DNA from 4 places in the Pseudomonas sp. NFACC46-3 genome. Region 1 is predicted to be linked to each of the others. Evidence: predicted binding sites of a transcription regulator. Region 1 holds the regulator's gene; each other region holds the start of a gene.

The links. The regulator FliA, encoded in region 1, starts transcription of late flagellar genes. The targets are predictions, from matches to a motif close to CTAAAGTTTNNNNNNNNNNNGCCGNTAA.
Region 2: a site for FliA is predicted at 2,682-2,709, ahead of BM300_RS12745 (methyl-accepting chemotaxis protein). Genes of this name have one in related genera too.
Region 3: a site for FliA is predicted at 2,999-3,026, ahead of BM300_RS06245 (methyl-accepting chemotaxis protein). Genes of this name have one in related genera too.
Region 4: a site for FliA is predicted at 2,916-2,943, ahead of BM300_RS10745 (methyl-accepting chemotaxis protein). Genes of this name have one in related genera too.

The regions. Positions count from the first base shown of each region.
Region 1 is NZ_FOTH01000030.1:49,668-54,304, reverse strand. It holds gene BM300_RS24025 (chemotaxis protein CheA) at 1-651, opposite strand, end outside; gene BM300_RS24020 (protein phosphatase CheZ) at 682-1,467, opposite strand; gene BM300_RS24015 (chemotaxis response regulator CheY) at 1,486-1,857, opposite strand; gene fliA (RNA polymerase sigma factor FliA) at 2,025-2,768, opposite strand; gene fleN (flagellar synthesis regulator FleN) at 2,765-3,595, opposite strand; gene flhF (flagellar biosynthesis GTPase FlhF) at 3,712-4,637, opposite strand, start outside.
Region 2 is NZ_FOTH01000010.1:61,804-66,440, reverse strand. It holds gene BM300_RS12755 (MbcA/ParS/Xre antitoxin family protein) at 1-166, shown strand, start outside; gene BM300_RS12750 (RES family NAD+ phosphorylase) at 166-843, shown strand; gene BM300_RS12745 (methyl-accepting chemotaxis protein) at 898-2,505, opposite strand; gene BM300_RS12740 (DUF3077 domain-containing protein) at 2,772-3,050, opposite strand; gene BM300_RS12735 (dihydrofolate reductase family protein) at 3,429-3,965, shown strand; gene BM300_RS12730 (helix-turn-helix domain-containing protein) at 4,145-4,429, opposite strand.
Region 3 is NZ_FOTH01000003.1:156,852-161,488, forward strand. It holds gene BM300_RS06235 (glycerophosphodiester phosphodiesterase) at 1-777, shown strand, start outside; gene BM300_RS06240 (PepSY domain-containing protein) at 901-1,206, shown strand; gene BM300_RS06245 (methyl-accepting chemotaxis protein) at 1,288-2,913, opposite strand; gene BM300_RS06250 (transporter) at 3,158-4,180, shown strand; gene BM300_RS30995 (hypothetical protein) at 4,323-4,466, shown strand; gene BM300_RS06255 (hypothetical protein) at 4,504-4,637, shown strand, end outside.
Region 4 is NZ_FOTH01000007.1:183,806-188,442, forward strand. It holds gene BM300_RS10730 (TonB-dependent siderophore receptor) at 1-515, opposite strand, end outside; gene BM300_RS10735 (sodium:solute symporter family protein) at 685-2,454, opposite strand; gene BM300_RS10740 (DUF4212 domain-containing protein) at 2,466-2,732, opposite strand; gene BM300_RS10745 (methyl-accepting chemotaxis protein) at 2,982-4,637, shown strand, end outside.

The DNA.
Region 1 (4,637 bases):
CGCATCCGGCGCGAACTGGCCCTTGCCATGGAGCTGGTCGAGCAGTGACTCGAACTCGGCATCGGTGATTTCATCGCTGGCAGCCCCATCGGCGACCGGTGCAGCAGGTGCAGCCGGAGCGACCGGCGCCTCGGCCTGGGCCTTGACGGTATTCAGGGAGTCCAGCAGTTGTTCGAATTCGTTATCGGTGATGTCGCCCGATGCCTCGGCGACCGGTTCTTCAACCGCAGGCTCGGCAACCGGAGCCGCTTCGTCAGCCGATTGCGGCTCGGCCAGGCGCGCCAGCGCAGCGAGCAGTTCGGGGGTGGCAGCGGTGATCGGCGAGCGCTCACGCACTTCGCTGAACATGCTGTTGACCGCATCCAGCGCTTCAAGCACCACGTCCATCAGTTCCGAATCAACGCGACGCTCACCCTTGCGCAGGATGTCGAACACGTTTTCGGCAATGTGACAGCACTCCACCAACTCGTTGAGCTGGAGGAAGCCGGCGCCTCCTTTTACAGTGTGGAAACCGCGAAAAATTGCATTGAGCAGATCCGCATCATCTGGTCGGCTTTCCAGCTCGACCAGCTGTTCAGACAGTTGCTCTAGAATCTCGCCGGCCTCAACCAGGAAATCCTGAAGGATCTCTTCATCGGCGCCGAAGCTCATTAATGGCTGCTCCTAAAACAGGGCTAAAACTCAGAATCCAAGGCTGGACAGCAAATCGTCCACATCGTCCTGACCGGACATAACGTCTTCTCTTTTATCGGCATGAATCTGCGGACCTTCACCCTGAGAGAGATGTTTTTGTGGATCTTTTTCAGCGAGCATCGCTTCACGGTCGTGTTCGATGCCTGCAAAGCGGTCGACCTGGCTGGCCATCAACACCAGTTTGAGCAGGTTGCTTTCGACTTCGGTGACCAACTGGGTCACGCGCTTGATCACCTGACCGGTCAGGTCTTGATAGTCCTGAGCCAGCAGGATGTCGTTGAGGTTACTGGCCACGGCGCGGTTCTCGTTGCTGCTGCGCGTCAGGAAACCGTCGACCCGACGGGCCAGCTCCCGAAATTCTTCGGCGCCGACTTCGCGCCGCATGAACCGACCCCAGTCGGTGCTCAAGGCCTGGGCTTCGTCGCTCAGGCCATTGACCAGGGGCGTTGCGCTTTCCACCAGGTCCATGGTGCGGTTGGCCGCAGCCTCGGTCAGCTTGACCACATAACCCAGACGCTCGGTGGCGTCGGTGATCTGCGAGACTTCCTCGGCCTGCGGCATATTCGGGTCGATCTGGAAATTGACAATCGCGCTGTGCAATTCACGCGTGAGCTTGCCCACCTCCTGATACAGACCGCGGTCACGGGTCTGGTTGAGCTCATGGATCATTTGAACCGCATCGCCAAAGCGACCTTTTTCAAGGCTGTCGACCAGTTCGCGGGCATGTTTTTTCAGGGTCGATTCGAAATCGCCCATTGAAGATTCGTTATCCATAGCTCCCCCGTGGCGCCGTTAACCGATGCGTTCGAAGATTTTTTCGATCTTCTCTTTCAACGCCTGGGCCGTGAAGGGTTTGACCACATAGCCGTTTACACCGGCCTGGGCCGCTTCGATGATCTGCTCGCGCTTGGCTTCGGCAGTGACCATCAGCACCGGCAGATGCTTGAGTTTTTCGTCGGCACGCACCTGGCGCAACAGGTCGATACCGGTCATGCCCGGCATGTTCCAGTCGGTGACCAGGAAATCGAAGTTGCCACTGTGCAACATCGGGAGCGCAGTGGTCCCGTCATCTGCTTCGGCCGTGTTGGTGAACCCAAGGTCACGCAACAGGTTTTTTATGATCCGCCGCATCGTTGAGAAGTCATCAACGATGAGGATTTTCATGTTCTTGTCCAATTCGACCTCCAAGCAGTCTTAAACGCGCCCAGCACCTGGACGCGCCATTTCAATCAATCCGGCACAACACTCGACAACGGTCTGGAGCACAACGGATGGAGACTGGTACAGCACCTGCCAGGCCAGCCTCGTTCGCAGTGTCCCCACACTGCCTGTCAACGCGCTCGCCACTCCCCCAAACGCCCCCGCAAACGGGCCGCGCACTGGCTGTGTAACTGGCTGACCCGCGATTCGCTGACCCCCAGGACCTCACCGATTTCCTTGAGGTTCAGCTCTTCGTCGTAGTACAGCGCCAAGACCAGCCGCTCACGCTCCGGCAGATTGGCAATCGCATCCGCCAGCGCGCTCTGGAAACGTTCATCTTCCAGGTCACGCGACGGCTCCATGTGAGCACTTGCATTATCCTCGTGCAGCCCTTCATGCTCGCCGTCCTGCAACAGGTCGTCGAAACTGAACAGGCGACTGCCCAAGGTATCGTTCAAAATCCCGTAATAATCGTCGAGACTCAACTGGAGTTCGGCCGCAACCTCGTGATCTTTAGCGTCACGCCCGGTTTTAGCTTCAATTGCCCGAATTGCATCACTGACCATGCGGGTATTGCGGTGTACCGAACGCGGCGCCCAATCGCCCTTGCGGACTTCATCGAGCATCGCACCGCGAATGCGAATACCGGCATACGTCTCGAAACTCGCGCCCTTGCTCGCGTCGTATTTGTTCGACACTTCGAGCAGGCCGATCATGCCCGCCTGGATCAAGTCCTCGACCTGGACACTGGCCGGCAACCGCGCCAGCAAGTGATAGGCGATACGCTTGACCAGTGGCGCGTAACGCTCGATCAATTCGTATTGGGCGTCCCGTGCCGATTTTTTGTAGAGATGGTTGTAACCGCTGGCTGTCATAGCACGGGCCCTGCTGTTTGTTGCACAAGACGCTCGACGAAAAATTCCAGATGCCCGCGAGGGTTGGCCGGCAGTGGCCAGGTATCGACCTTCTGGGCGATTGCCTTGAACGCCAGCGCGCATTTGGAACGTGGAAAGGCTTCATAAACGGCACGTTGCTTCTGGACGGCCTTGCGTACGCTTTCGTCGTAAGGCACTGCGCCGACGTATTGTAGGGCGACGTCCAGGAAACGATCCGTGACCTTTGTCAACTTGGCGAACAGGTTGCGTCCTTCCTGCGGGCTCTGGGCCATGTTGGCCAGGACGCGGAAGCGGTTCATGCCATAGTCGCGGTTAAGCAACTTGATCAGGGCATAGGCGTCGGTGATGGACGTCGGTTCGTCGCAGACCACCAGCAGCACTTCCTGGGCCGCGCGGACAAAACTGACGACCGAGTCACCGATACCGGCTGCGGTGTCGATCACCAGCACATCGAGGTTGTCGCCGATGTCGCTGAAAGCCTGGATCAGGCCCGCGTGCTGGGCCGGGGTCAGGTGAACCATGCTCTGGGTGCCTGAGGCAGCCGGCACGATGCGAATCCCGCCCGGCCCCTGCAACAATACGTCACGCAGCTCACAGCGCCCTTCAATCACGTCCGCCAGCGTGCGTTTGGGTGTAAGCCCCAACAACACGTCGACGTTCGCCAGGCCCAGGTCGGCGTCCAGCAGCATGACCCGTCGGCCAAGCTCTGCCAGAGCCAGGGACAAGTTCACTGACACGTTAGTCTTCCCGACGCCACCTTTGCCGCCGGTCACCGCGATCACCTGTACGGGATGCATGCTGCCCATGTTCGTTCTTTACCTTGTCTTACTTAGACGGAGGCCACATTACTGGCTGCGCGTTCACATACGGAACAATGCATGGCAGACCATCGATGTAGGTACAAAAAATATTCATGATTACCTCAGCCGACCTGCTTGGTCGGGCTGTGGTAGATATCAGCGAACATATCAGCCATGGCTTCTTCGCTGGGTTCTTCCTGCATTTGCACACTCACGGCACGACTGACCAGTTGATGACGGCGCGGCAGATGCAAATCATCCGGGATCCGCGGCCCGTCGGTCAGGTAGGCCACCGGTAATTCATGACCGATCGCCAGGCTCAACACCTCGCCCAGGCTTGCCGTTTCGTCCAGCTTAGTCAGGATGCAGCCGGCCAGCCCGCAGCGTTTGTAGCTGTGGTATGCGGCGGTTAGAACCTGTTTCTGGCTGGTGGTTGCCAATACGAGATAATTTTTTGACTTGATACCGCGTCCGGCCAGGCTTTCGAGCTGCATGCGCAGGGCTGGATCGCTGGCTTGCAGGCCTGCGGTATCGATCAGCACGACGCGTTTGCGCAGCAGCGGCTCCAGCGCCTGGGCCAGGGACTGACCCGGATCCACATGGGTCACCGACACATTGAGGATCCGGCCGAGGGTCTTGAGTTGTTCCTGGGCGCCGATACGGAAACTGTCCATGCTCACCAGGGCAATGCTCTGGGCGCCGTACTTGAGTACATAACGGGCGGCGAGCTTGGCCAGGGTGGTGGTCTTGCCCATGCCGGCAGGACCGACCATGGCGATTACCCCGCCTTCTTCCAACGGCTCGACTTCCGGGGTCGCGATCATCCGCGCCAAGTGCGCCAGCAACATGCGCCAGGCCTGACGAGGCTCCTCGATATCATTGATCAGCGCCAGCAGGTCCCGGGACAACGGGCCGGACAGGCCGATGCGTTGCAGGCGACGCCACAGGTTGGCCTGGGCTGGACGGCTGCCTTGCAGCTGGTTCCAGGCCAGGGAGCCGAGCTGGACTTCCATCAGCTCACGCAGGCTGTTGAGTTCAAAGCGCATCG
Region 2 (4,637 bases), on a different contig from region 1:
ACTGAGCATTATCTTCAGCAACAGCCGGGACCGTGCTTATCAATGGGTCAGCAGCCCGAACACCGCGGCACCGTTCAACGGCCAGTCGGCACTGTCCTACATGCTGACCGGCCGCGTGGTAGACATCGCCGATGTGCGGCGATACCTCGACGGAGTGCGCGGTTGATGATGCCACCACTGGCGGACCCGCAATGGAATCGGGCCTATCGGATCGTCAACAGCAGCTTCCCGCCGATTTCGCTGTTTGAAGACGTACTCGACCCTGAGGACCTGCCCACGGCCTACGCCCTGGAAGCGTTGACCAACGATCGGCTGATGGAGCAAGCCGGCGTGCTGTCCCGGGTCCGCCCAGAGGACCGCATTTCCGGGCCCGGCTCCTCGCCGGTGATGGCGGCGTTTACCCACATCGGCAAAAGCAGCCGCTTCAGCGACGGCACCTTCGGCGTCTACTACGCCGCCAGCAGCCAGGAAGCGGCCATTGCCGAGACCTGCTACCACCAGGCGCGATTCCTTGGCGCGACCAACGAGCCAGACCTGGAGCTGACCATGCGCACCTACATCAACAAGGTGGTCAAACCTCTGCACGATATCCGCCACGACTACCCCCACCTCCACAACCCCGACCCTACCGCCTATGGTCCGTCCCAAGTGTTCGCCCGACAACTGCGTGAAACCTTGTCGTGGGGGCTGCTGTACAACAGCGTCCGGCTGCCCGGCCACGAATGCGTGGCCGCGTTTCGCCCTCCGGCAGTTTCGATTCCGGTGCAGGGCAAGCATATTCGGTACGTCTGGAGCGCCCAGAAGCGGGAGATTTCGTTTGTGTTCGAGGTGAGCGAGGTTTGAAAAGGGCTGCTAGGCAGCCCAGCGGGAGCAAGCTCCCTCGCCACGGGTATCCGATCAAACCTTGAACTGCTGCACCGAAGCCTGCATCGACCCCGCCGCATTGTTCAATTGATCCGCCGTTTGCGTCAGGTTGTGAATCGAGCGTGTGTTCTCACGGGACTGCTCGGCAATCGACTCCACCCGCTGGGCCATCTCATCACTGGCCTTGGATTGCTCGGCAATGGTCTGGGAAATTTCCTCCACCACTTCGGCCGCATGCCGGGCACCGGTGCGGATTTCGCTGATGGACACCCCGGCCTGCTGGGCCAGGTTGACGCCTTCGTCCACACGGCTGACACACGCCTGCATGTTCGCCACCGCGTCCCGGGCGCTGGACTGGATGCGCTCGATCATCGCGGTGATTTCCTGGGTGGACTGGGTGGTGCGCGCCGCCAGGTTGCGCACCTCATCGGCCACCACCGCAAAACCACGCCCCGCCTCACCGGCGCGGGCGGCTTCGATGGCGGCGTTGAGCGCCAGCAAGTTGGTCTGTTCGGCGATGCTCTTGATCACTTGGATGATGGAATGAATGTCCTCGGATGATGCGTCCAGCGCCGTGATCTTGCTGGAGGACTGGTTGACCACCTCGGCGATCCGGTTCATGCCTTCCACCACCCCGAGAATCACCTGGCCACCGCTGCTCGCCAAATGCTCGGACTGCGCGGAAATCGTCCGGGCGCTGTCGGCGTGCTGATGGATCTGGCTGATATTCGCCATCATCTGCTCCATGCTCGCCGCCATGCTGGTTGCGCTCTGGGCCTGCTGATCGGCGCTGGACACAATCTGTCGCGCCGTATCGCCCAGATGCCGGGACGTGCCGTGCAACTCATCGCTCTGGCCGCGGATCGTGGCGATCATCTGTCGCAGATTGGTCTGCATCTGCTCGATCACACCTTGCAACTGACCCAACTCATCCTTGCTCTGAGCCCCCATCGAGCGCTGCAAATCCCCTTGGGACATCGCCTGGGCATTGAGGATGATCTTGTTCAGTGGCGTCAGCACAGCCTTGAGCAGGCTCCACGACAACAGCGCCAGCGCCACGCAAGTGGCCAGTAGTGTCGCGATCAGCCAGCGCTCCGAGGTGTGAATGCTGTGGTCCTGATGCTCACGCGAGGATTGCGCCTGGTTCTCGATCAGCTCACTCACTGCCTCGTTGCGCTCCTCCAACGCCGAAAACGCCCCGTCGAACTCCGCCCGCAACGCCTGGCCATCCTGGGCACCGCTCAGTGCCTTGCCGATTATTTGCTTGGCTTTGTCGATATAGGTTTCGACCTGTGGTTTAAGCTCGCCAATCGCCTTGGCGACATCCCCCGGTAACTTGGCCTCGGCGTTTTCGGCGATAACCTTGCGCATCCGCTGCGTATGCTCATCGAATGCCTCCGTCACCTCCTTGGCCGCCTGAGTGTCCCCCGGTGCCACCAGCAATGCGGCCAACACATCGGCACGAATGGCGTCGTGCATCATGTCCGCCTCCATGTGCTTGCGCATGGCCGAAATACTGGTCTCGTTCTGCACCAGGGCCTCGGTCATGGAGTGATAACCCCACAGCCCTATACCGCCGAGCAATAGCGCAAAAGAAAGACTGACCAACCCCGAGCCTATGACTTTGGTGCGGATCTTCATCGCTTACTGCTCCTGGAGCGGGGGAATTCTGGGAAGTGTAGTCGAGCGCCAGCAGAGCCTTGGGGGAGCCCAGGCTCTTATCTGAGGCTATCGGCGGGGGAAATGATTAGATGAATACAGCGCCAACTGTTTGGGCCTGGGACAGAGTGAACCTGTGGCGAGGGATTTATCCCCGATGATGGGCGTGAAGCAGCCCTTCTTTAATCTGCTCCGGCAGATAAAATCCAAGGCTGCCCCGCTCGTGAGCAGCATTGGGTTTGCAACTCTTAAGCCGACTTACTCCCCGGCGCCTCAAGCACCTTCACCACGTCATCGATGACGGCCTTGCTCATATCCTGCAAATAACACGAAGCCCAGGCATACCGATCCGTACCGCGAATCATCGCCGCGTCCTCGGCCAGGACCTTGGCGACGTGGAGCAGATCGGAAGCGTGGGACAGGGCTTCGCCGATGGGTATGCCGCTGTTGACGCGGAATAAAGGGCGGTCGGAGTGGTAGCAGAAGGGGGTTAGGCCTGGGGTTTTGAGGTCTTGCTGGTTTGGCATTGTCTGGCTCCTTGACTGTGAGAGCCGCAACCGTCCTTTCCTACGGGATGGGGTGGCGGCCATGCACGGGGTAGGAAAACCGGGAATCAAGGCACCCGGCACACCCGAAGGTGTCCCGCGCACAGCCGCCATAACGCATATCGCAGACACAGAAAAAGCGCCTGCAATAGTAAGCGAGGCGCAGCTGATGCGCCTTGATTTACTTCGGGTTTCCTACGCCCGGTCGCTGAATTTGCAGCGACAGATGGAGAGTAGCGGGCGGGTGAGAAGGCTGCAATCGTGGCGCGATGCTGGCGGAGGCGGTTTAGGTATTTTTATGGGTGAGCAATAATTTCGTGCTTCCGGTCATGCATCGACATACCTCTCAAGGAGACCCTGATGGCCACTGCCCATGTTTTCATAGCCACCAGCCTAGATGGTTTCATCGCCAGGCCCGATGGTGACATCGACTGGCTTTTGCAGCGCGACGATCCAACCGAGGACCATGGCTACTCAGACTTCATCGCCGATAAAGACGTGATTGTGATGGGGCGAGGAAGCTACGAGAAGGTACTGACCTTTGATACTTGGTTCTATGAACGACCCGTGGTGGTGTTGTCGGAACGGCTGGCGGATTCGCCGGTGCCTGAGGCGCTGAAGGGCAAGGTACGTTTCTCCAACCTCTCACCCAGGGACGTGATGGAGGAACTGACGAGCCAGGGTTTGCATCGTGTCTATGTCGACGGAGGGCAGGTCGTGCAGTCATTCCTGCGCGATGGATTAGTCGCCGACATGGTGATTACCACTGTTCCTGTGCTGATCGGGGCGGGCAGGTCGCTGTTCGGTGCCATTCAGCAGGACGTTGAATTGAAATTGGTGTCTAGTCGCTGCTTTCCCTCGGGGTTGGTGCAGTCCACGTATCGGTTGGGCTCATGAGTCGCTCACATGGGATCTGCTTTGCGCTCTGAGAATGACCTCTGACGGAACCAAGCCGTTTTCCAGGCTTGCTCCAATGAGGTGTTTAGCTCACTGTAAAGACCAATGTCATTACAGTGATTTGTCTAGTCCTGAAATAGGTTTGCACCTGTTTCAGGACTAGACACAGCGCCCCCGGTTCAGGCGGCTTTGGCGGTAACGCTGATTTCTATTTTCAAATCTGCACCGGCTAACAGATTCACCAGCGCATCCAGGGAAAACTTATCAACCTTCCCCTTCAGCAGATCGTTGAGCCGTGGCTGCGTAACATGCAGCCGGCGAGCCGCTTCGGCTTGCGAGACGTCCCATGCCTTTACGACCAAGGCGATAGCTCGCATAACTTGGGAGCGGACTCTAAGGTTCTCGGCTTCTTCTGGCGTGTCAACCAACGCTTCCCAAACACTGGTCGCGCGTTCGTTTGCCATATCGGTATTCCTCACTTTCAATGCTTCCAATTCTACTTTCAGTTTGATTCTTAACTTTCTGCTCAACACTATTCTTTATGATCGAGTCGGGTTGCGAGAGGTTCAGAGTAGCAGCTTACCCCTTCACCCGAACGGAGGGTGAAAGGGTACCTGCCCTGCCTGCTTATCTGCTCCTGCGATCAACCCAGCGACAAAGCCCCCCGCATTT
Region 3 (4,637 bases), on a different contig from region 1:
CTCAAGACGCTCGATGCCGGCAGTTGGTTCAACACCGCTTACCCGGACCGCGCGCGCCCTTCGTTCGCCGGCCTGAAGATCCTGACCCTCGATGAAGTGATCAATATCGCCGAGGGCAATCCGCAGCAAAAACCCGGGCTGTACATCGAAACCAAAGAGCCGAAACTGTTCCCCGGCATCGAGCGCGACCTGAAGGACAAATTGCAGGACCGCGGTTGGCTGAGCCCGGCCGGGTCGAAACTGGCCAAGCGGGCCACGGGAGTCGGCCAGGGCAAGGGCAAAGTCGTCTTGCAGACCTTTGAAAAGAGCAGTCTCGAACTGCTGCACAAAGAAATGCCAAAGGTGCCGAAGATCCTGCTGTTGTGGGTGGGCGAAGGCAACATCGAGCCCAAATCCAAGGTGCCTTTTGCCGAGTCCGGCGAAACGGACAAGGCCGCCTATTACGCCAAACAGGAACCCAAGGACAAGGCTGAATTCGAAAAATGGATTCAGTACGCCAAGGCCCAGGGCGCCGTTGGTACCGGGCCATCCGCGGCGTTGACCCATGGCGGCAGCCAGAGTTACGCGGACCTGGTGCAACCGTGGATGAACCAGTACACCCATGACCAGGGTCTGCTGGTGCATGTCTACACCGTGGATGAAGCGGTGGACTTCAAGAAAGTGATGGATGCCGGTGTCGATGGCATCTTCACCAACCGTGCCAATGAGTTGCTCAAGTACTTCCAGCGTCCCGAGACAGGCAGCGTGGTGCAACTATTGGAAAAGAATGGCTACTGAGTAGCAAGACGGTTGCCAGGCAACTTGCTTCAGGTTTTTTCGAATTAAGGGTGAATTAAGTTGCCACAGTTAATCTGAGCTCACTTAAACGACTCACCCTTAACGACACCAAGGAAAGAACTCATGAAAACATTGACTGCCCTGTTTACCGCCGCTGCCCTGACCCTGACTGCTGGCCTGGCCCAGGCAGATGTTCGCGTCGATCAGATTCCTCAACTGGTCAAGGAAGGCAAGATCAAGTCCCTTGAGTCGATGAACGACGAAGCCCTGAAGTTGCACCCGGGCGCGACCATCACCGACACCGACCTGGATAACCACTTCAACGGTTATGAATATGAAGTCGAATTGAAAACCGCCGACGGCAAAGAGTTTGATGTTGATTTCGATGCCACCACCGGCAAAGTCTTGAGCAACAAGCAAGACACTTGATCCATCAGCAAAAAAAAGAGCCGCGCAACCTTGGGGTTGCGCGGCTCTTTTGCGTTTATCAATACCTGTCGCGAACGACCGTCAGGCACTCAACCGCGCCGTCACTTCATTCAACTGTCCCGACAAACCGTGCAAGTCCCGACTGGCGGCTTCGGTGCGCTGCACATTGTCCAAGTTAGTGCTGGCAATGCAGGTGATTTCCGTCAGGTTGCGGGATATGTCTTCGGCCACGGAAGTCTGCTCTTCGGCTGCGGTGGCGATCTGGCGGTTCATGTCACGAATCGCTTCGACAGCCTGGGTGATGCGTTCGAGCATCACACCGGCCTGGGTCACTTGCTCCACACTTTCTTCGCTGCGCGATTGCCCACTTTCAATGGCGTGGGCCGCGTCCACCGCTCCCGTTTGTACAGTCTGGATAATCTGGTTGATCTCGATGATTGACGAAGCCGTACGCTGGGCCAGGCTGCGGACCTCATCGGCGACCACCGCGAAACCGCGCCCCGCCTCCCCGGCTCGCGCCGCTTCGATGGCAGCATTGAGGGCCAGCAGGTTGGTCTGTTCGGCGATCCCGCGGATCACCTCCAGCACCTTGCCGATGCGCCCGCTGTCGGTTTCCAACTGACGGATGACCGTGGCCGTGTTGGCGATCTCGCCGCGCATCCGGGTGATGGTGTGAATGGTCCCTTGCATGACCTTCTCGCCCTGCTGCGCCGATTGATCGGCGTCATCGGCCGCCCTTGCAGCGTCAGCCGCATGGCGGGCCACTTCCTGGGCTGTGGCGGACATTTCGTTCATCGCCGTCGCCACCTGATCGGTGCGTTCGAATTGCTCGCTGGTGCCCTGGCTCATCAGGCTGGCGATGGCATTGAGCTCACCGCTGGCACTGTCCAGTTCCGTGGCACTGCGTTGCAGGCGGGTAAAGGTTTCGGCAAGGAAATCGCGCAATGTGTTGGCCGCTACCGCCAGATTGCCCAACTCGTCCTGACGGTTGCTTGTCACACGCTCGGCGAAACGCCCATGGCTGAGTCGGGTCACGTAGTCGATCAGGTTACGGATCGGTTGAACCAGGTTGCGATTGACCAGCCACAGGCTGAACAGCCCAATCAGCACACCCGACACCAGCATGATCACGGTGCCCAGCATAATCGTGCGATCGGCGCCGGCACTGATCAGCGTCGATTGCTCGGTGGCCAGCTTGCGCAGCTCCACCACCAGCGCACTCATTTGCTCACTGGCCGCACGGTCCACGCCCTTGACCGCCGCATCGCCCGCCGCCGAATCGCCACCGGAGGCGACAAATGCGTCACGGCCCTTTTGGTAGGCAGCGCCCAACTGACGATGTTCATCGCGCAGGGCCACGATGCGGGTCTTGATTGGCGCCGGCACACCTTCACGCCCGCTCAATTGGCCAAGGATGTCTTGGACCTCACGCTGACGTTCCTCGAACTGCTTCCAGTATTTATCCAGGTCCGCCGGCTGCTTGCCGCGCAGCAGGACGTTTTTCCATTCCTGCACCTGCACCTTGAACTGCAGGTTGGCCTCGTCGATCAATTGCGAGGCACGCAACGGTCCATCGATCAGGTTGCGATAGTTCTGGACACCATTGGAAAGGAAATGAAAGGACGCCAGGGCGATCAGCAACATCGCCAGCAGGCTGCCGCTCAACAGGGCGAGAATCTGGGCTCGAAGGGATTTTTGTAGAATCATGGGGAGCAATCTCTAAGCAAGAGGAACAGGAACGATGTCCCGCCCCCATATCCGCAACACACCGAATACGGGGGATATGTACACGACATCGGCCTGCCCGGGGCATTCTTGAAACTTGGCGACTGCCGGTAGCGCCAGCTTGGCGGTGCGGATGGGACTGTCACAAAACCATCAAGAAAGCTTGCGAAGATGGCGTTCAAGTGAACCTGTAGCCGCGACAGGCACTTCCCGCCAGCGAGACTTCATGAACCACAGCCTTGATCAAAGCCACCGTGATCCGGACCTGTTCGGCCTGCTTTACGGGTTCCGTTTCCGCCCCGGCGAACGCGGGCAGGAAATCGATTCGGCCCAGGCCTTACGGAGCCTGCAACACCCGCAAGACTCGGATGAGTTCCTCTGGCTGCACCTGAACCTGGCCCACGCTGCGTGCGAGCGCTGGATGAAAGGTCACCTGGCCCTGCCCCAGGAATTTTTCGAAGCCTTGCACGAAGGCTCGCGCTCGACCCGCATCGAGCATGTCGACTCGGCGTTGCTGGCCGTGGTGAACGATGTCGTGTTCAACCTCAGCAACATGGTGTCCTCGGATGTCTCCACATTGTGGGTTTGCGTGCACAGCCGATTGATCGTCAGCGCGCGCCTGCAACCCTTGCACTCGGTCGACAAGCTGCGCTCGTCGGTGAAGGCCGGCGAGTGCTTTCGCTCGCCAGTGGAATTACTCGTGCACTTGCTGCGCGACCAGGGCGAAGTGCTGACCCAGATCGTGCGCAAGACCAGCCTGAGCGTCGACCAGGTCGAAGATCAATTGCTGTCCTCGCGGCTGTCCACCAACCGCGCCGAGCTGGGCAGCAACCGCCGGGTGCTGGTGCGCTTGCAGCGCTTGCTGGCCCTGGAGCCGGGTTCATTGCTACGTCTGCTCAACCGCCCGCCGCAATGGTTGCAGAAAGAAGACGTCAAGGAGCTGCGCAAATCCACCGAGGAATTCGCCCTGATCATCAACGACCTCACCGCGTTGAGTGAACGGATCAAGCTGCTCCAGGAAGAAATCGCCGCCAATCTCAACGAACAAAGCAACCGCACCCTGTTCACCCTGACGGTGGTCACGGTATTGGCATTGCCCATCAACATCATTGCCGGTTTCTTTGGCATGAACGTCGGTGGCGTGCCGCTTGCCAGCGATCCCGAAGGCTTCTGGATCCTGGTGGCACTGGTGGCAACCTTCACGCTGATTGCCGGCCGCTGGGCATTTCGCAAGCGAGGTGACTATTGAACATGACGTGTCTAGACAATCCCTTTTGTCGGCCCGACGGGATTTAAAAGTCTTTTTGTCATTTCTCCTGCTGTATCCTGCCCAGGCTTTGTAAAAGCGCGGATCTACCAGATCTATCCACAGACCTTGCGAGGAGCGCGATATGCACGAGATCCCTAATCTCCCCTTCCCAAGCCTGCACGACACTGAGCAGACGACCACGCTACAAGCCGGGGGGCAAGCAGACGCCCAGCAACCCGAGCCAAAAGAAGCCACTGAACGCCGCCAGGCCGACAGCGAAGACTGATTGACCCGCACCACCAGACCGTGTGGAAAGCGCTAAGATGCGCTTTCCACACCGCCTGAACCCCGAGCCCTCCATGACCGATGACACCCCTCCATTCAGCGAAGCCCAGGCCAGCGTACTGATCGGCACTGCCGAAAAAATGGTCGAGATCTGGACCCGCCTTCCTGCCGA
Region 4 (4,637 bases), on a different contig from region 1:
CTGATGACGTTGACCAGGCCGCCGGGCTCCAGCGCGCCGTACAACATCGAGGCCGGGCCCTTGAGCACTTCGACGCGGTCGGTGGTGGCGCTGAAGTTGTGGCCCAGGTTCGAACGCACGCCGTCGCGCAGGATCGAGCCGTCGTCGTTGGTGCCGAACCCGCGCTTGACCAGCGAATCCCTCGAGCCGCCGAGGGTATTGCCCTGGCTGACGCCGCTGACGAACTTCATCGCATCGGCCAGCGAGCGCACCTGATAGTCGGCCAGGGTCTGCTGGGTCACCACGTTGATCGATTGCGCCTCTTCCTTGATCGGTACATCGCTCTTGCTCGCCGTGCTGGCTTGCGACGTCGTATAGCCCTCGTCCTGAGTGACGCGACTGCCCTGGATGTCCGTGGCCGGCAGTTCGAGAGCGGCCTGCGCCCACACCGGGCTTGCGATGAAGCAGTAAGACAATGTCGGCAATACACACTTGATGAAGACGTTGCGATTAGCGAGAGGGGTGGAACGATTCAAGACGCGCACTCACAGAGGGTTGGAAATGAGAGGGAATATACTTTGAGAATGATTCCCAGTAAATCTTTCTAACATCACCCCGCTTGACTCTGCGCACAAACGAGGGCGCCGGATGATGAGTCCGGCGCCCTCGTTTGTTTCCCTCTCCCAGTCTTGGGCTGATCAGTGGTCAGTGGTCGATGGCAGCACCGGCTCCTCTCGGTACGCGAATGTCTTCGACCAGGTGCTGGATGTGCTCCGGTGGCGGCGCGGTAAAGCGCGACACCACCACCGCGGCCAGGAAGTTGAAGACCATCCCCAACGTGCCGATACCTTCAGGGGAAACACCCAGCCACCAATGTTCAGCCGTGTTCATCGTCGGGTTGATGAACTTGAAGTAGACGATGTAGGTGAATGTGAAGGTCAGCCCGACAATCATCCCGGCGATCGCGCCTTCGCGGTTCATGCGTTTGGAGAAGATCCCCATGACAATGACCGGAAAGAAGGAAGACGCCGCCAACCCGAAGGCGAACGCAACCACCTGGGCGACGAACGCGGGTGGATAAATGCCAAACAATCCGGCAATCAGCACCGCCACACCGGCGGCAATGCGTGCCGCGAGCAACTCCTGCTTCTCGTTGATCCTGGGCATGATGTTGCTCTTGAGCAAATCATGTGAGACCGAGGTGGAGATCACCAGCAACAGCCCCGCAGCCGTGGAAAGCGCCGCCGCCAGGCCACCGGCAGCGATCAATGCGATCACCCAGCCCGGCAGGCCAGCAATTTCGGGGTTGGCCAACACCATGATGTCGTTATCGACGTAGAGTTCGTTGGCCACTGGCGAGAGCTGGTTCTTGAGCAATCGCTGCTCATGCGCCCCGCGCTCATCAGTAAAACTCGGCGCCCCGACCAGGGCCGCACCCGGGCTGTACTGGATGATGCCGTCGTTGTTCTTGTCCGCCCACGCAATCAGTCCGGAGTTTTCCCAGGCTTTGAACCAGGCTGGCGCGGTGGCATAACTGACGTTGGGAATGGAGGTCAGCAGATTGGTACGTGCGAAGGCCGCCACGGCCGGCGCGGTGGTGTAGAGAATGGCGATGAACAGCAATGCGTAGCCTGCTGACTTGCGGGCATCACGTACGGTCGGCGTGGTAAAAAAACGCACGATCACATGGGGCAGGCCCGCAGTACCGACCATCAGCGCCATGGTGATGAAGAACACATCCATGGTCGACTTGGTGCCATCGGTATAGGCGCTGAAGCCCAACTCGGCACCCAGGCCGTTGAGCCGCTCGATCACGCTCTGCCCCGAACCGCCCACTTCGCTGATAAAGCCCAACTGCGGTATTGGGTTGCCGGTGATCATTATCGAGATGAAAATCGCCGGCACCATGTAGGCGAAAATCATCACGCAATACTGCGCCACCTGGGTGTAGGTGATGCCCTTCATGCCGCCCAACACCGAATAAAAGAATACGATGGCCATGCCGATCATGACACCGACGTTGATATCCACTTCCAGGTAACGGGAAAAGACGATCCCGACACCGCGCATCTGTCCCGCCACATAGGTGAAGGAAATGAAGATCACGCAGATCACCGCCACTACCCGCGCCGTCTGCGAGTAATAACGAGCCCCGACGAACTCGGGTACGGTGAACTTGCCAAATTTTCGCAGGTACGGCGCCAGGCACATCGCCAACAGCACATAGCCCCCGGTCCAGCCCATCAGGTAGACGGAACCGTCATAACCGGCGAAGGCAATGATCCCGGCCATGGAGATGAACGAAGCCGCCGACATCCAGTCAGCACCGGTGGCCATGCCGTTGAGTACCGGATGCACGCCCTTGCTGGCGACGTAGTACTCGCTGGTGGAACCGGCACGCGTCCAGATTGCAATCGCGATGTACAACGCGAAGGAGGCGCCTACGACCAGATAAATCAGGGTTTTTGTGTCCATGTGCGCCGCCCTCAGTCTTCGTGGACGTCATATTTGCGATCAAGCTGATTCATCTTCCAGACATAGAAGAAAATCTCGAGCACAAAGACGTAGATGGAACCCTGCTGGGCAAACCAGAACCCCAAGGGTGTACCGAAGAAACTGATGGTGTTGAGTGCATCAACCAGCAAAATGCCGAAGCCGAACGACACCAGGAACCAGATAGCCAGCAAGACCAGCATCCAGCGTAGGTTTTCCGTCCAGTAGGCACGCGCAGCCTGTTGCTTTTCAGTGGACATGGAGGTGTCCTCCCGTGTTGTTTTTATTGTTTTGCACTTCAAACCGTAGCAGTCGTCAGGCAAGGCGCTAGTACGACTTTCGTCTAATTCGCTCCAACAGGTATTGACATCTCTATCCCATCGTCATGGCAGGCTGAAGAGCAGCAGAGTCTCCAGGGTGATATCAAATAGCCCTATCCGCCCCTAAAGCTTTGGCGCTCGCGGTCGAATGTATTCCATTGAGAGATTTTTTTGCCCAGGAGCAGCGGCATGCAGACGTTAAAGGCCTTGTACGAGTCTATCGAGATGCGGTTTTTCGATACCCTCACCAAAAAACTATCGAGCCTTTTCCTGTTGGTGCTGGTCAGTGGCTTGCTGTACTGGGTGGCCCTCAGCGCCCGCGCCGAGATCGTGCTGCAGTTGCGCAATGCGCAGTTGGACGGCGCCTTGCTTGGGCAGATCGAGGGTCGGCTTGACAGCCTCACCCATGCCCTGCTCTTCGGCGCGTTCCTGACGCTGTGCATGATCAGCTTCATGGTCTGGTATTTCCGTCACCTCATCGTGCGCCCCGTCATCGCCATGACCAAGGCCCTGGAAGAGATCGCCAATGGCGAAGGTGACCTGTCCAAGGACCTGCCGCTGGTGACTCACGACGAAATCCGCGTGCTGGCCGGCACTTGCAACCGTTTCCTGGCCAAGCAGCGGGAGATCATCAGCAACGTCCAGGCACTGACCGTGCACATCGCCGTCGAATCGGCCCGCTCGTTGAAGAACATCAGCGACTCCAGCGACAGTGCCACCCACCAGGCTCGCTTCGCCAAGGAAGTCATGGACCAGAGCAACACCGCCGTGGGCCGCATCGAAGAAGTCTCGCGCCAGACCCAGGGCATTTCCAGCACCACCGCCCAGAACCTGAGCATGGCCCGCGACTCCTACGCCGAGCTGCTGGAAGTGACCGGCAACATCAGCGAAATCTCCAGCAGCCTCGGTGAATTTGCCACGCTGGTGAGCGCCTTGAACCAGCGTTCCTCAAGCATCAAGTCGATTGTCGGGTTGATCCAGCAGATCTCTGCCCAGACCAACCTGCTGGCCCTCAATGCCGCCATCGAAGCCGCCCGGGCCGGCGAAAGCGGTCGGGGCTTCGCGGTGGTCGCCGATGAAGTGCGGACCCTGGCACAAAACGTCAGCCGGGCCACCGATGACATCTCACGCAACATCGACGCCATGCTCGAGGAAGTCAGCTCCACCCACGAACAGACCACCCAGATCAGCCATAGCGCCCGGGAAACCCAGAAAGTGGTGGAGCGCGCCTCCGGCCATTTTGAGAGCATGATCGGCGATTTCGAATCCACCAACGGCAAGCTGGCGGACATCGCGACCCATATCCAGCAGTTCGCCGACAGCAACACGGGGATCAACGACCGAGTCACTCAGATCCACGCCGACAGCCAGTTGATCGACCAGCGCATGCAGCATTCGGCAACGGCCACCCGCGACCTGTCCGGCGTGGCCGAAAAGGTCCAGGCCCTGCTGGGTCGCTTCGTGCTCGGCCACGGCAAGCTGGACGCCGCCATCACCCGCGCCAGCGAGTGCCGCGACACGCTCCAGGTTCGCCTGGAGGCGCTGCAAGGTGAAGGCCTGAACCTGTTCGATCAGAATTACCAACCGATTCCCGGCACCGACCCCAAGCAGTACATGACCAGCTACACCGAACGTTTTGCCCAGATCTGCCAGGAGGAATGCGACAAACTCACCCGCAGCACGCCGGGTGGCAAGGTTTCGTTCATTGTCGACAGCAAGGGCTACTGCCCGGTGAATAACAGCTGGGTCTCCAAGCCGCCAACCGGCGACCGGGCGGTGGATTTGCCGGTGTGCCGCAACAAGCGAATCTTCAACGACCCGATCGGCCTGCGTGCGGCGGGCAAC